One region of the Vibrio sp. QJM3NY_26 genome, then DNA from elsewhere that is predicted to be linked to it. Evidence: riboswitches for the same ligand, from Rfam matches in the RefSeq annotation. Region 1 holds a riboswitch; the other holds the start of a gene.
What was found. A riboswitch is a leader RNA that binds a small molecule or an ion and turns the genes downstream of it on or off. The one in region 1 is predicted to bind thiamine pyrophosphate.
Positions count from the first base shown of each region.

Region 2: it holds a riboswitch for thiamine pyrophosphate, as region 1 does, so the genes downstream of both, thiD (bifunctional hydroxymethylpyrimidine kinase/phosphomethylpyrimidine kinase) here and thiB (thiamine ABC transporter substrate binding subunit) in region 1, are expected to answer to the same signal.

Region 1 is NZ_CM173515.1:3,051,534-3,058,910, forward strand. It holds gene pmbA (metalloprotease PmbA) at 1-316, opposite strand, end outside; gene yjgA (ribosome biogenesis factor YjgA) at 435-959, shown strand; gene thiQ (thiamine ABC transporter ATP-binding protein) at 1,068-1,772, opposite strand; gene thiP (thiamine/thiamine pyrophosphate ABC transporter permease ThiP) at 1,772-3,385, opposite strand; gene thiB (thiamine ABC transporter substrate binding subunit) at 3,510-4,502, opposite strand; TPP riboswitch at 4,556-4,675, opposite strand; gene AC3CH4_RS13570 (flavin prenyltransferase UbiX) at 4,719-5,342, opposite strand; gene mpl (UDP-N-acetylmuramate:L-alanyl-gamma-D-glutamyl-meso-diaminopimelate ligase) at 5,380-6,738, opposite strand; gene fbp (class 1 fructose-bisphosphatase) at 7,009-7,377, shown strand, end outside.
Region 2 is NZ_CM173516.1:1,253,321-1,260,697, reverse strand. It holds gene tenA (thiaminase II) at 1-424, opposite strand, end outside; gene AC3CH4_RS20965 (ABC transporter substrate-binding protein) at 433-1,389, opposite strand; gene AC3CH4_RS20960 (ABC transporter permease) at 1,508-2,323, opposite strand; gene AC3CH4_RS20955 (ABC transporter ATP-binding protein) at 2,316-3,074, opposite strand; gene thiD (bifunctional hydroxymethylpyrimidine kinase/phosphomethylpyrimidine kinase) at 3,064-3,957, opposite strand; TPP riboswitch at 4,054-4,165, opposite strand; gene AC3CH4_RS20945 (DMT family transporter) at 4,264-5,181, opposite strand; gene AC3CH4_RS20940 (helix-turn-helix domain-containing protein) at 5,267-5,995, opposite strand; gene AC3CH4_RS20935 (DUF4382 domain-containing protein) at 6,170-7,198, opposite strand.

The DNA of each region.
Region 1 (7,377 bases):
CGGCAAATGGGTCTTCAGAAGTGTACTGAGCGATATCAAGCGCAGCCGCTACTGTTTGAGCAATTGCCTTTTCACTCAGATCAGATGTAGATGCGCTGCCTTTTTTCTGGCCGCGGTAAACAGTAATACCTAGAGCACCATCACTATTAAATTCAACGTTTTCCACTTCACACATACGTGTTGAAACACTTAAACCCGTTGACTTAGTAATAGCGACCTCAGCTGCGTCTGCACTCACTGATGCCATATCCAACGCTTTAGCTACTGCGGCTTCTAGCTCAACTCTTTGCTGGGCGACTTGCTGTTTTACATCCATATCTATTCTAATTTTTTAGGTCAATATTAGGTAGGATAACAAGAATTTCGCTTTCTCCCCAAGATTCTTGCTAAAATAGGCAATATATTCGTTTGAGATAGTGACATAGGCAGAAAAGATGGCTCGCAAAAACCAAAAAGCCCCATGGGAACCAGAAGAAGAAATCATCTGGGTAAGTAAGACAGAAATGAAAACGGACATGGATGCCCTGCAAAAGCTGGGAGAAGAGCTTGTTGAACTAAAGCCTTCTATTCTTGATAAGTTCCCTTTGTCTGAAGACCTGGCACAAGCGATTAAAGATGCACAACGCTTTAAAAATGAAGCAAAGCGCCGTCAGCTTCAATACATTGGTAAAGTAATGCGCAATGTAGATCCAGAGCCAATTCAAGCGGCTTTAGATAAAATTCGCAACAAACACTCTCAAGCAACAGTTGAACTACACAAACTAGAACAACTGCGTGACCGCGTTGTTGCAGAAGGCGATGCTGCCATTTCTGACGTTATGGAAATGTACCCTGAAGCAGACCGTCAACGTCTTCGTCAGCTAGCTCGCCAAGCTAACAAAGAGAAATCAGCGAACAAGCCAGCGAAGTCTTCTCGCGAGATCTTCCAAATCTTAAAAGAGCTAAAGCAAGGCGACTAACCTTCGTCTCCTTTTACTCAGAAAGATAATAAAAGACCTAGCACATGCTAGGTCTTTTTGTTTTCGACTTACTCAATATCAAAAGCCATCAAGACCAATACTCAGTCGTCACTCACCCGCTTTAACAAACGAACTTAATTCTTGCTGTGGATGAGTAGCGGTCAGTACCTCTATCGAGTCTTCAACCAACACCTTACCTAGCGCCACAAAAATAAACTTATTCGCGATACTGCGTGCATCACCTAAATGGTGCGTCACCATCAATACCGTAATATTTCGTTCTGCCGCTAATCGCTTCACTAAGCTAAGCATCTCCTCGCGCAGCAAAGGATCAAGCGCAGAGAAAGGTTCATCAAGCAACCAGATATCATGAGGCTGAACAAAACAGCGGGCTAACGCGACACGCTGGCGCTGGCCACCCGATAAATGCTCAGGCAATCTATCTAAATACTCTGCAACACCTACTTGTGCGGCTGCTTGCTCAACTTTGAGCTTTTGGGTTGCTGTAAGCTTTAATCCTGGATGCAGCCCTAAACCAATATTTTCACGTACGGTGAGATGGGCAAAAAGATTGTGTTCTTGGAGCAACATCGCCAATGGACGTTGGTGCGCTTCTTTACCAATAAGCGATTGTCCTGCCACTGAGATCTCACCCGATGTAGGCTCTATGAATCCCGCAACTAGCGCCAACAACGTTGATTTACCAGCGCCACTCGGCCCCATCAACGCGACAATGTCGCCCTGCTCAGCTTGGAAATCAAAGCGAAACAACTCTCGGTGATAGTGGTAGTCCACCTCTTTCATCACTAACATCATCGGTTCCTTAACTCTTTAGCATTGGGGTTTGAGCTTCGAGTAAATAAAAATTCTATTAAGCTAAAACTGCCCACACTCAGCAGCAGTAAACTCACAGAAACCACCGCGGCGGCTTCCATTTGATAGCTGCCTAACAATTGGAATAGATACAAAGGCAGCGTTCTAAAATCTTGGCTACCAAACAAGGCAATGGCACTCAAGTCCCCCATCGCCAGCATAAAGCTAATAGAAAAGGCTTGCGCCATTGGTTTACGTAGTGCGCGCCACTCCACCAGCCTAAAACGTGTGAAACCTGTCATTCCCAAGCTTGCACACACGTATTGATACTGTTGAGATAAATGCAACATAGGTTGGGCTAAGGTTTTAATCACATAAGGCAGTGCCATTAAGCTATTTACTGCAATCACAATAAAGAAAGCTAAGCTAAATACATCGGTAAATGAACGCAGTAATAAGAAGAGTCCCGTACTGATCACTAACCCTGGTGTCACTAAGATAATGGTACCAATCAGCTCGATTTTATCGGCTCTAAAGTTCTTGTTCTGCAAACGCCATGCACGACTGGTCAGCAGTATCGCAATACCAATACCGACGGCAATAACACTTGCTAAGGACGCAACTTTAACTGAGGTCATTAGCGCAGCCCAAAACGGTTCGCTGCTGAGCACAGTTAGTGCTTGTGAGTTAATACCACTGACGATAACCATGGCTAATGGCGGCAATACCAGCATTGAGACTACTATGATCCAAAAGCTATCCCAAGCTTTTGAGCACCAGCAGTCCTTAACCAAATATTTCTCTTCCGACAACTGACTGGCCGTCACTGAAATAGGTTTCGACAGGCGCTGAATACTCACCGCGAGCACTCCACACAGCAGCATTTGCCATATCGCGAGCAAGGCACCAGCCTGTAAGTCAAAGTCGAATTTAATCGCTTGATAAATAGCGAGTTCGATAGTGGTCGATTTCGGACCTCCACCTAGCGCCATCACGGTAGCAAAGCTAGTAAAGCACAACATGAAGACTAAGCCACATACATGAGGCAGTTGTTGTCTCAATCGCGGCCATTCGACCCATTTAAATTTATTCCAATGACTCATACCCAAATGAGCACACAGCTTGTGCTGCTCGGCAGGCACGGTATCTAAAGCTTGTAAAAGTAAACGGCTGGCATAGGGCAGATTAAAAAAGACATGTGCGAGCAAAATGCCATTCAATCCATAGATGGAGAATGGTAATTCAATATCGAAGTTCGCCAGAAATTTAGCTAACCAACCACTGTTGCCATAAATTGCAAGCAAACCAAACACACCGACTAACACAGGCAAAACCAAGGTCGATGCGAACAGCCTTAACAACAGAGCTCGCCCAAAAAATTGCCTGCGACACAAAGCATGAGCAATTGGTATAGCAAAGCCAACACTCAGCACAGTTGAGAGTGTCGCTTGATAAAAACTGAATTTCGTTACGTGCCAATAGTAAGGATCGGACCATACTTGGCTGATATCAAGAGAAGGGGCATTGCTAAGCAATGCCCCAACTGCTGAAACCACAAAAGCGGTAATGAGTATCGCAACCCAGATCCCGACCTTAGGTGTTTTCTTTATCATAAATTGATTTTTTACCGTAAGTGGTTCACTCAGTTAATATCGAACGAACCTTTAAATACAGAAAGTTAGAAAGCTGAGCTTTAGGAAACTCATCTTTAGAAAATTAAGCTAGAAGGCTAATCCTTTAAAAAGTAAGTGCACTCTGCCATTCACGAATCCATGGCTTACGCTTAGCAGCGATTTCTTCAGGCGTAAAACTCAGAGCTTTCTGCGGTACTGTTAACTGCTCGAACCCTTTTGGTAGCTCGATATCCGTCACTGGGTACATCCAGTTGCCCGTTGGCATCGCCGATTGGAATTCATCACTTAAGATAAACGCCATAAACTCATCGGCCAGTTTTTCATTTTTGCTGCCTTTAACTTTCGCTGCCACTTCCACTTGAGTGTAATGACCTTCTTCAAAGCTTGCAGCTGCATACTTAGAATCACTTTCTGCAATGATGTGGTAAGCAGGAGATGTTGTGTAAGACAAGACTAAGTCCGACTCCCCATTTAAGAACATAGAGTAAGCTTCAGACCAACCTTTAGTAACCGTAACCGTCTTCTGAGCAAGTTTCTTCCAAGCTGCCGTCGCTTCATCACCGTATACCGACTTCATCCATAGCATCATGCCTTGACCCGGCGTTGATGTACGTGGGTCTTGGTAGATAACCTTAAGGTCGTCACGCTGCTCAACCAGTTCTTTCAAGCTCTTAGGTGGGTTTGCTAGTTTCTCTTTGTTATAGATAAACGCAAAGTAACCAAAATCATAAGGAACAAAGGTGCTGTCGTCCCAGCCGTTAGGAAGTGTCACTGAAGACGTATCAACATTGTGCTCAGCCAATAAGCCCGTCGCTTTCGCTTCAGCCATCAGATTGTTATCTAGGCCTAACACGATATCAGCTTTGCTGTTACCACCTTCAAGACGCAAGCGGTTCAGAATCGATACGCCATCTTCTAGCGCGACAAAGTTCACATCGCAGCCACACTTTTCTTCAAATGCTTTTTCAACGGCAGGACGAGGGCCCCAATCCGCAGCAAAAGAGTCATAGGTATAAACCGTTAGGGTATTGTCTGCAGCAAAGGCAGAAAAAGAGATGGCTGTAGTAACAGCAAGAGTTGTTAATGTAAATTTCACTGGACGCTCTCCATGGTCTGAGCGGCACAGGTTTGAGGGAGGAGAACGGTAGAAGTTGTTCCTAACTCAATTCCTACGCCAGCATTATCTGGTTCAGGTTTACGGGTCCCAAGCACTTGCTTGATCTCAGCTCGCATTCATTATTTGAATGGTTTGCTCCCCGATGAGTGTTCAGAATTGTAATTCGAATTTTAACAATAAGCTATCAAGTTTGGATCAATTACGTTGATCGTAACCCCAACGTGGCACTAAACCTTGCTCGATGCCAAGATGATCCAAAATGCGCGCCACCATAAAATCGACCAGATCTTCAATCGACTTAGGTTGATGATAAAAACCCGGAGCGGCAGGCATGATCGTCACGCCCATAGTCGATAGCTTATGCATGTTCTCTAAGTGCAGCGTCGAGAATGGCGTCTCACGAACCACCAACAACAGCTGGCCTCGTTCTTTCATGACCACATCTGCAGCACGCTCAATCAGATTATCCGATAAGCCATGAGCAATTGAAGCCAAGCTTCCCGCTGAACATGGACAAACGACCATCTGCTTCGGCGCTGCAGAGCCAGAGGCAACCGGTGAGAACCAATCATCTTTGCCACACACCACCAGCTTTTCGGGGTCACACCCAAGGTGTTTAACCAAAGCTTGTTTCGCTGCATCAGGTCCTGCAGGTAACTTAAGTTCATGCTCGGTCGCCAACACCACTCGCGCAGCCGACGATATCAGTAAATAGACCTGATAATCCGCCGCCAAAAGGCATTCAAGTAAACGCAGGCCATAAGGTGCACCTGATGCGCCAGTGAAAGCGAGGGTTATAGCTTTATCGTGTTTTGTCATGTTCTCAATTACTTCAAAATATAAGGTCGTGGATCAGTTAGCCTTTGAGTGCCAACGCATCCAACAGTTTCTGGTGAATACCACCAAAGCCACCATTGCTCATTACCAAGATTTGGTCGCCCGCTTGTGCCTCTGAGACAATTCTAGCAACGAATGTATCCATGTCATCACTTACATGTGCGGGTTGATGGCACGCATCGGCAACATCTTGTACAGACCAATCAATGTTATCTGGTTGGAATAAGTAGGTAGAATCCGCCTGTTTGAGCGAATCAGCCAAGGTTTCTTTATGCACACCACGCTTCATGGTGGCAGAACGAGGCTCTAAAACGGCAATGATTTTTTTCGTATCGACCTTATTACGTAAGCCACCCAGAGTAAGTTCAATCGCTGTAGGATGATGAGCAAAATCGTCATAGACAGAAACACCTGCCACTTCGCCTTTAAACTCTAAGCGACGCTTGGTATTAATGAAAGTCGCCAGTGATTCACATCCTAAGTCGGGTGTCACACCGACATGTCTTGCCGCCGCAATCGCCATCAAGGCATTACTTACGTTATGATCGCCAACCAAATCCCAGTCTACGGTCCCAACACATTCGTCTTGGAAATAGACCTCAAATTTGGAGCCATCTTTAACCAGTTTCTTGGCATCCCAATCGCCAAGTTCACCGCTCGATTCAGTCTCACTCCAACACCCACGAGATAGAACATCTTCAATAGCCGTATCTTGCTTCGGTGAGAAAATACGACCATTACTTGGCACAGTGCGAACCAAATGATGAAACTGTCGCTTGATCGCTTCAAGATCATCAAAGATATCCGCATGATCGAACTCAAGATTATTCATGACCAAGGTTCTTGGGTGGTAATGAACGAACTTAGATCGTTTATCGAAAAAAGCACTGTCGTATTCGTCGGCTTCAACCACGAAGAACATGCTTTCACCAAGGCGAGCAGATATACCAAAGTTACCCAACACACCGCCAACTAAGAAGCCCGGTGCATAGCCACAGTCTTCCAAGATCCAAGCCAACATGCTTGATGTAGTAGTCTTGCCATGCGTTCCCGAGACCGCAAGAACCCAACGGTCATGCAGTAGAAATTCTTGCAACCATTGCGGGCCTGATGTGTATCTAAGGTTATTATCCAATACATACTCAACACACGGGTTACCACGGCTCATGGCATTACCGATAACCACGAGATCAGGCCTTGGCTCTAATTGACTAGGGTCGAACCCTTCAATAATCTCAATCCCCTGAGACTCCAACAAGGTGCTCATTGGAGGATAAACATTCGCGTCACTACCCGTAACCTTGTGACCTAATTGACGAGCCAATACCGCGGCACCACCCATGAAGGTGCCACAAATTCCTAAGATGTGAATATGCATATATTGCTTCCAAACGCTTGGCTAAATGAGCCATGTCTAAATCAAACTACTTGCACTCATTATCATTAAATGGCGATTAAAAGCGAGCAGCAATGCAAAACAAATTTAGTCGACATAGTAAGTGAGATCTGTGTCGCTTAGTTCATTACCATTAAAAAGATCTAACCTTTAGAATTTAGGTAAGCGTCTAGATGAATAAAGCCCACTCAAGAGGCCTAATCTACAGTGCTCAAATCCCCCCTAATATTGAGAGAAGTTTAAGGAAATAACATGTCTGAGATGCGCACCCTTGGTGAGTTCATTGTTGCAAAACAAAATGATTTCCCCCATGCAAGTGGTGATCTATCATCCCTTTTGTCATCAATTCGTCTTGCTGCAAAAATTGTTAACCGTGAAATCAACAAAGCAGGTCTTGTCGACATTACTGGCGCTGTTGGTACAGACAACGTTCAAGGTGAAGAGCAACAAAAGCTAGACCTTTACGCGAACGACAAATTTAAAGCGGCTCTAGAAGCTCGTGACCAAGTTTGTGGCGTTGCAAGTGAAGAAGAAGACGAAGCTGTTGCCTTCAATAAAGAGCTCAACAAAAACGCAAAATACGTTGTTCTGATGGATCCACTTGATGGTTCTTCAAACATC
Region 2 (7,377 bases), on a different replicon from region 1:
CAATCACAGCGTAACCAATGGAACACGGAGCCAGTGCCGCATATAAGTCGACAAGATCACCTGTCATACCCGCATCTAGAACGTAGCGCGTGTAAGCGACTGTACCGAAATCTTCAGGCTCGTTTTCCAAATCAGATTCGGTTAACCCCCACTGACCACAGTAAGTCACATGGTGAGAGATTTCAGAATCGAGCAGGGCATGAACACTTGGCAGTGCACGACGCATATCAGCCAGTGTTTTCGCCTTGTAGATCGCCAATGCATAAGCGCGGGCATACTGTTTTAAGAACAGAAAATCTTGCTTCAAATAATGCAGAAAACAAGGCTGAGCGAGTGTGCCGTTCGCCAGCGTTTTAACAAAAGCGTGCTCGGTGTAGTCTTGCCAATCTTGCTGACAGGCTTGGATTAAGTCTTGGTATTTCATGAGATTCCTTAGTCAAAAGTCGGTACGTAGTCAGCGGCTTTTGGTAGTGATTTGATAATGCCTTTGTCGAACATGAACTGCGCGTAATCGTCGTAACGTTTTAGGTCGACTGCTGAAGGGCGAAGTGCAAAACGAGTCAGCGTGTCATTCCATGCGCGTTGGTTAAGTTCGTTGTTCAACGTATCCGGTGAATACGCAACAAACTCACTCCATGAATCTTGCGGGTGGTTCACAATGTAAGTTGTTGCTTGTTCCAATGCTTTGTTGAACGCTTTGATCGCTTCATCGTCGTGCTGCTTTGCGTTCGCAACAAAGATAAGCTCATCGTAAGCTGGCACACCGTGTTCTTCAGGGAAGAATGCCTTCGCTTTAAAGCCTTCAAGTGCTAACTGGTTGGTTTCGAAGTTACGTAAGCCACCCCAAATTGCGTCTACCTTGCCCGATGCTAATGAAGACGAAAGCGCCCAACCGACATTGATGGTTTGCACGTCTGTAAACGCAACATTTTCTTGCGCTAGCATGGTGCCGATAGTCGCTTCTTCGTTGCCAGCAATCGCAATACCGATCTTTTTACCTTTCAGATCTGCTAGTGAATCGTTCTTGCCGTTATCCAAAACCATCAGCGTGTTCAGTGGTGTTGCAATAAGGGTTGATGCACGAACTAGAGGCAAACCTGCCGCTACATCCATGGTTAAACTTGGTTGGTAAGTTACCGCTAAATCGACTTTACCTGCCGCGACCAGTTTTGCTGGCGTGCTTGGGTCTGCTGGCTCTTGGATTTCCACCTCTAAGCCTTGGTCAGCAAAGTAGCCACGCTCTTGAGCAATCACAATTGGGCCGTGGTTCGGGTTCACAAACCAATCCAACATCAATGTCAGTTTCTTTTGTTCAGAATCCGCCAATGCATGACCTGAAACCAATGAAGCAAGCAGTGCCACTGCACCTACCAATTTGGTATTTTTCATAGTTAACCTTTCCTTTTGAATATTATTATTGTGTTTATAGAGCTAATTTTTAACGAGGTTTGTTTAGATAAATAGCGTTGAGCGAAGCTTTATTAAACAAGTGTTATTGAGCGAACCATCACTGGTTCTCCCAAGGGATAGCTTTTTTAAGTAATTTGTCTGTGATGAAGTAGAGCGAGATAGACAGCACCGCCAAGATGAATAAGGCAGCAAACATCTCATCAATGATCATGCGTGCGTTGGCTTGCAGCATTAGGTAACCCAGCCCTTCACTCGAACCCACCCACTCGCCGACAACCGCACCAATTGGGGCAATAACCACAGCGACACGAATGCCAGACGCCAAAGTTGGCAGCGCAGCAGGCAGTTGGATATAACGCAACAATTGCCATTTCGATGCACCCATGGTCTTGGCAAGATCGAGATAACCCGTCGGTGTATTTCGCAGGCCGTCGTAACAACAAGTGGTTACAGGGAAGAAGATAATGATCGCCGCCATCACCACTTTTGACGCGATGCCATAGCCTAGCCACAACATCAATACTGGCGCGATCGCAAACACAGGGATAGCTTGGCTAGCAATTAAGATAGGCAACAACCAGCGTTTCAACGGTTCGAACATCAACATCTGTAGGGCGAAAAACAGCCCCATCGACAAACCGAGCAATAGACCAAGTAAGATCTCCTGCGCAGTCACCCAAGTGTGTTTGAGTAGCACATCGTAACGTTCAATTAGCTTGATGAAGACTTCTTCGGGAGCTGGCAGAATGAAGCTTGGCATCTCGAAGATAACCACCACCAGTTGCCATAAACCGAGAATCACGGCGCTGCTGATAAGCAAACGCATAACGGGATTCATCTGACGAGGACGTTCAGTGCTAGCCTGTATGTCGGTTGAACGAGCCCCAACTTCGCTTCGCGTTAGATCATTCATAATCACGCTCCAACTGATCTAAGATCGCTTGTTGTAACTCAGCACATTCACCATCTAACACTCTTGGTGTGGCTGTATTTGGCACAGACAGTGACTGTGCGCTTGCAGGTGTGCCTTGCAACACATACAAGTTATCCGCCAAGCGCACCGCTTCTTGTGGATCATGGGTGATCAACACAACAGTTTTATCTTTTAGCAGTTCACACGCTAAACTTTGCAGCTTGTGTCTCGTTACCGCATCCAGCGCAGAGAACGGTTCATCCATCAGTACGACTGGCTTGTCTTGCATTAAGGTGCGAGCCAAAGCAACACGCTGACGCATGCCACCAGACAACTGATCCGGCATAGTAGACGCGTGATCAGCTAAACCAACCGCAGCTAGCAACTCTAGAGCTTGATTGGTTTGCGGTGCTTTATCAGAAGCTGGATTTTGAAAGCGATGACTTAAGCAAACATTGTCGATAACCGACAACCATGGCAGTAACAAATCTTGCTGCGCCATGTAAGCGATGCGATCCGTTAAAGGCAATTCATCAGAGGTTGCCAATGTGCCCTGCCACTCCACCTTATCGTCCAGTAAGCCTGCCAGATAACGCAATACCGTGGTTTTTCCGCAGCCACTTCGACCGAGCAATACCGTCCACTTACCTGCGTTTAAGCTAAGCGACAACCCAGATAAGGTCGCGTGCTCACTGTCGTTATAACGTAAGGAGGCACTGCTGAGTTGAACACCAACCGTATTAACGGACATTACCGTGCCCAACGAAGAAGTGATTTACCGGGCCGTGACCTTGACCGACTTGCAACTCATCAGCATGAGCAATAGCACGTGAAATGTATTGTTTACCTAAGTCAACAGCTTGAGTAAGCGTGTTGCCTTGAGCTAAGAAAGAAGCAATCGCAGAAGAGAGCGTACAGCCAGTGCCATGGGTGTTTTTAGTAGGAAAACGCTTCGCACTAATCAAAGCAGAGGTCGTCGGGAGAATCAGTAAGTCGTTACTGTTCTCATCCTTCTCTAAGTGACCGCCTTTTAGCAGGACAGCTTTAGCACCTAGTGCGCGTAAGTCTTCAATCATGCCCTGCATTTCAGCTTCGCTTTCAGGGACAGCTTTGCCTGTCAGTGCAGCACCTTCTGGCAAGTTAGGTGTGATGATGTCTGCCAGCGGAATCAGCTCTTGCTTCAGCGTCGTGATGGCTGAGTTTTCTAGAAGAAGATCGCCACTCGTCGCAACCATTACAGGGTCAATCACAAGATGCTTAGGTTGATACTGCTTAATTTTATCTGCAACGACTTTGATGATTTGCGAATCAGCCAACATGCCGACTTTTACTGCCACGATATTGAGATCAGTAAACACTGCATCTAACTGACTAGCTACATGGTCGAGTGGAATAGGGAAAATGGCTGACACGCCTTGAGTGTTCTGAGATGTGATAGCGGTAATGACCGAACAAGCAAAACTACCGGTAGCAGACATCGCTTTAATATCAGCTTGGATCCCTGCACCGCCGCCGCTGTCTGAGCCTGCGATCGTCAATACAATCGGAGTGTTCGTTCGAATCGAACCATCAGCAGAGTGCTGTGAAACTGAGGCTTTGGGCGTTAAATCTTTTGAAATAGAACTGTGTGTCATTGTCGCTCCTACTATCTTACAAGACGTAGGAGAACGAACACTGATCGAAGGAGAAGTCGCATTAGGCTCATGAAAGTTTTCATGGGTGCAGACGTAGATCGAGTGCTTATAGTTCCCTACGCCAGTGTTAACTGAATCAGGTTCAACGGGTCTCGATTAACGATCTCAGCAAACACCAAATAAGGTATATGCCCCCCGACTATTGATAGCGATAGTAACAGCACTCTCACAACTGAGATACTGATTTTATTCAATTATAAGAATTACACATGAAAAAATTTCAATTAGGTCCAACAAAACAAATACTTATAACGTTCCTTTAGATGGCTTCGACTGTATCAACAAGCACAACACAATCAGAAACATACCTAGCCAGCCTGTAAAAGGAATCAGCTCACCGACAACACAGACGGCAAGCACCGCTGCGACTACCGGTTCAAACAAAGTAAGTAGATTGGCACTACTCGCGGTCACGTGGCGTAAACCAAAACTGAACGCGATATAGCCCAAGCATTGTGGGATTAGCGTCAGATAACTGATGACTAATACGTTAATCTGCGAGGAAAACAGGTTCTCACCAGTAAACCAGAGCGTTGGCAGCAACAGCATCGCACCCAGGCCAAAAATACTGCCCATCGCCGCTTGTGACTTAATCCCTTTATCGATCAGTGCTTTGGTCGCCCAAGAATAAATGGCGTAACACAACCCAGCGAGCAAACCTAAAGCTATGCCGAATAACTTCAAATCATCAGCGGATTCACTCACCGATTCAGACTCAGAAAACACCAACAACCCAATACCCACCACACCAATCGCAAAGCTAGTGAGCCAACGTTTGTTGATATTATTTTTTTTGCTAATCAGACACTCTAACAGTGCCGAAAAGAAAGGTGCGGTCGCAATCGAAACCACGGTTCCAATCGCCACACCTGATAATTTCATTGAAGAATAGAAAGCTAAAGGATAGACCGCCAAAGCCAAAGCGCTCACTGCCAACAGCTTCTTATTCTGCAAAAGTTTATCAAGGGCTAATAGGATTTTTCGATACGCTAAGCCCGCTTGCATTAGGCCGCCGACACCCATAGAGAAAGCACCAATCGCTAATGGGCTTAGATCAGGCGCAAAACTTGCGGCGGTGCCTGTCGTGCCCCATAAAATGGAAGCAAACAAAATGGCTAAAGTGCCCGTTTGGAATTCGTTAACGCGATTGATGGCAAGATTCATTTCTATTACCCAATTTTCAGTTCTGAAATAGATAATAGTGAAGATTGATAGAAGTTAGTTTGCCGAAAGGACGCTATTTTTGTTTCTAAAGACTGTCTTTCATTGAGCCTAGAAACGCCCTTGGAGACATTCCAAAGTGCTGAGAGAAACGACGACTGAAAGCAGAAACATCACTATAACCCACATTTTCGGCTATCAATTGAACAGGTAAATCTGTGTGGGTTAACAAGGCTTGAGCTTTCTCCATACGATATCGCGTGATGTATTTAAGCGCACTGATACCCAAGCACTCTTTGAAGCGTTTTTTGAATTGAGTAGGGCTCAAACAGGCCGTTTCTGCAAGTTGTGATATGGATAACGGTTGCGTGTAGTTATCCGCTATCAGCCTTTGTACGGCGCGGATTCTTGGGTCGATGCTCTTGCTCACTTGTTGTTGCTCTAACAGCAGTGAAAACACATCCAAGATGGATGACTCAATACCGCTATCGACCTGATATTCCAGCTGCTTCTCAACAAACAACAAGAAGCTCATCAAAGGTGGCGTTATCGTGAAAACCGAGAGCTCGTGCTCTAACAAATGCTGAGGCAACACAGCCATATCCGCGACAATAAACCGCGCTGCTTCGTCCGCTTTAAACGCATGTGCTGTGGTTACCGGAATCACCACACATTCGCCCACCGCCACTTTACCGACATACCCCACCATTTCGATATTGATACTGCCTTGGATCGGCAATACCAGTTGATGATGGTAATCATGAGCATGGGTATTAAATTGCTTGGTGTAAGATCGAATGCTTAAGCTAGATTTCATAATCAACGCCGGAGTACATTTCGCTAAGTTAGAGTAAGAGATACAACGTTACATTATCACTTCCCTAGAGTCACACTCAATGCGCATCAAATTCATGCTTGCTAGGTGACATGATCAAAAACGGCCTCCAAATAAGAGGCCGTATTTATTCGAATGCTTAATCACGTCAAAGATTTAAAACGATACTTGGTTATCCTGACCAACCACTACCTGAACACTATTTTGAACATCATAGATTTCAAAACCATCAGCAACCGGATCAGCATTGTCTTCATCACTGTCGTACTGCGCAGTACAGGTATAACCCAATGAGTAAGTACCTGGATCAATGAAGCCCAGAGAGAACTCATAGTTAGTCTGTGCTTCATTCATTGCCACTGACGCTGAAGTGATCGGTTTCACTTCATCACTGCCGCCAATCGGAGCCATGTTAGCTTTAGCGATGTCACCTTCATACAAATAAACCGATTGGACGAAGGTATTGTCATTTGTAGGGTTACAAGCTCCAAAAGTTGTTGTCGCTACAGTACCTTCAATGTTTCCTGTCTCAACCGTATTAATAAGGCTTACAGACGTTCTTTGAATGGTGTAATCAGGGAGAGTTGAACTGTTCTTTAGGCCACGTCGAAGATCGAACTCGACAACAAAATCGTTACTTTGTTGATTCACATTAAATGAGTTATTAAAGTAAAGTACGCCAGCATTATCTTCTTTACCCACGCCTTGCGGGCACGCGCCTTCACCTTTCACCGTTAACTCACGATTCGTATCATCATTTTCTACCACGTAAGATGGATCTGTTGGGTGATCGCCATCATTCGCAAACACACACAACTTATAGCTGCCTACCGGAACTACCTCATTTTCAATCAAAGGGAGCGCATCGCTGCCTTGGTAATCCAATAAATTAACACTTAACGGAATAGGATCTGCGCCATCAGGTAATGGATCGCCATTTTCATCAACGTAGTCGCCGTTTTCGTCCGTTTTATACACATCATAAATCAGTGGCGAACCTCCCCCTTGAGGAAGTAAAGCCACCTTGCTGAATGTCACGGTGACGTCTTTAACATCATCAATGGGCGCATCACTCACACTCAAGGTAATGGGTGTCGTACTGCTTGATGATCCTGAGTCTCCGCCACAACCAACAAGCCCTGCCAACACAAGGCTCGCTAAAGCCGTTTCCTTTAAATATTTCATAACTCATTTCCTATAAAATCACTGCTCAATAAAGGGCTTATTCGAGTGCCCTCTTATTCTTTTTCTTGTTGTGACCCATAAATAAACAGCGCTATTGTTTGATGTTTATATCCCTACTATTCAGGGCATTCCTCATCCAAAAAAAACTGTTCATCAAGGTGCACATATCAAGTCGCACA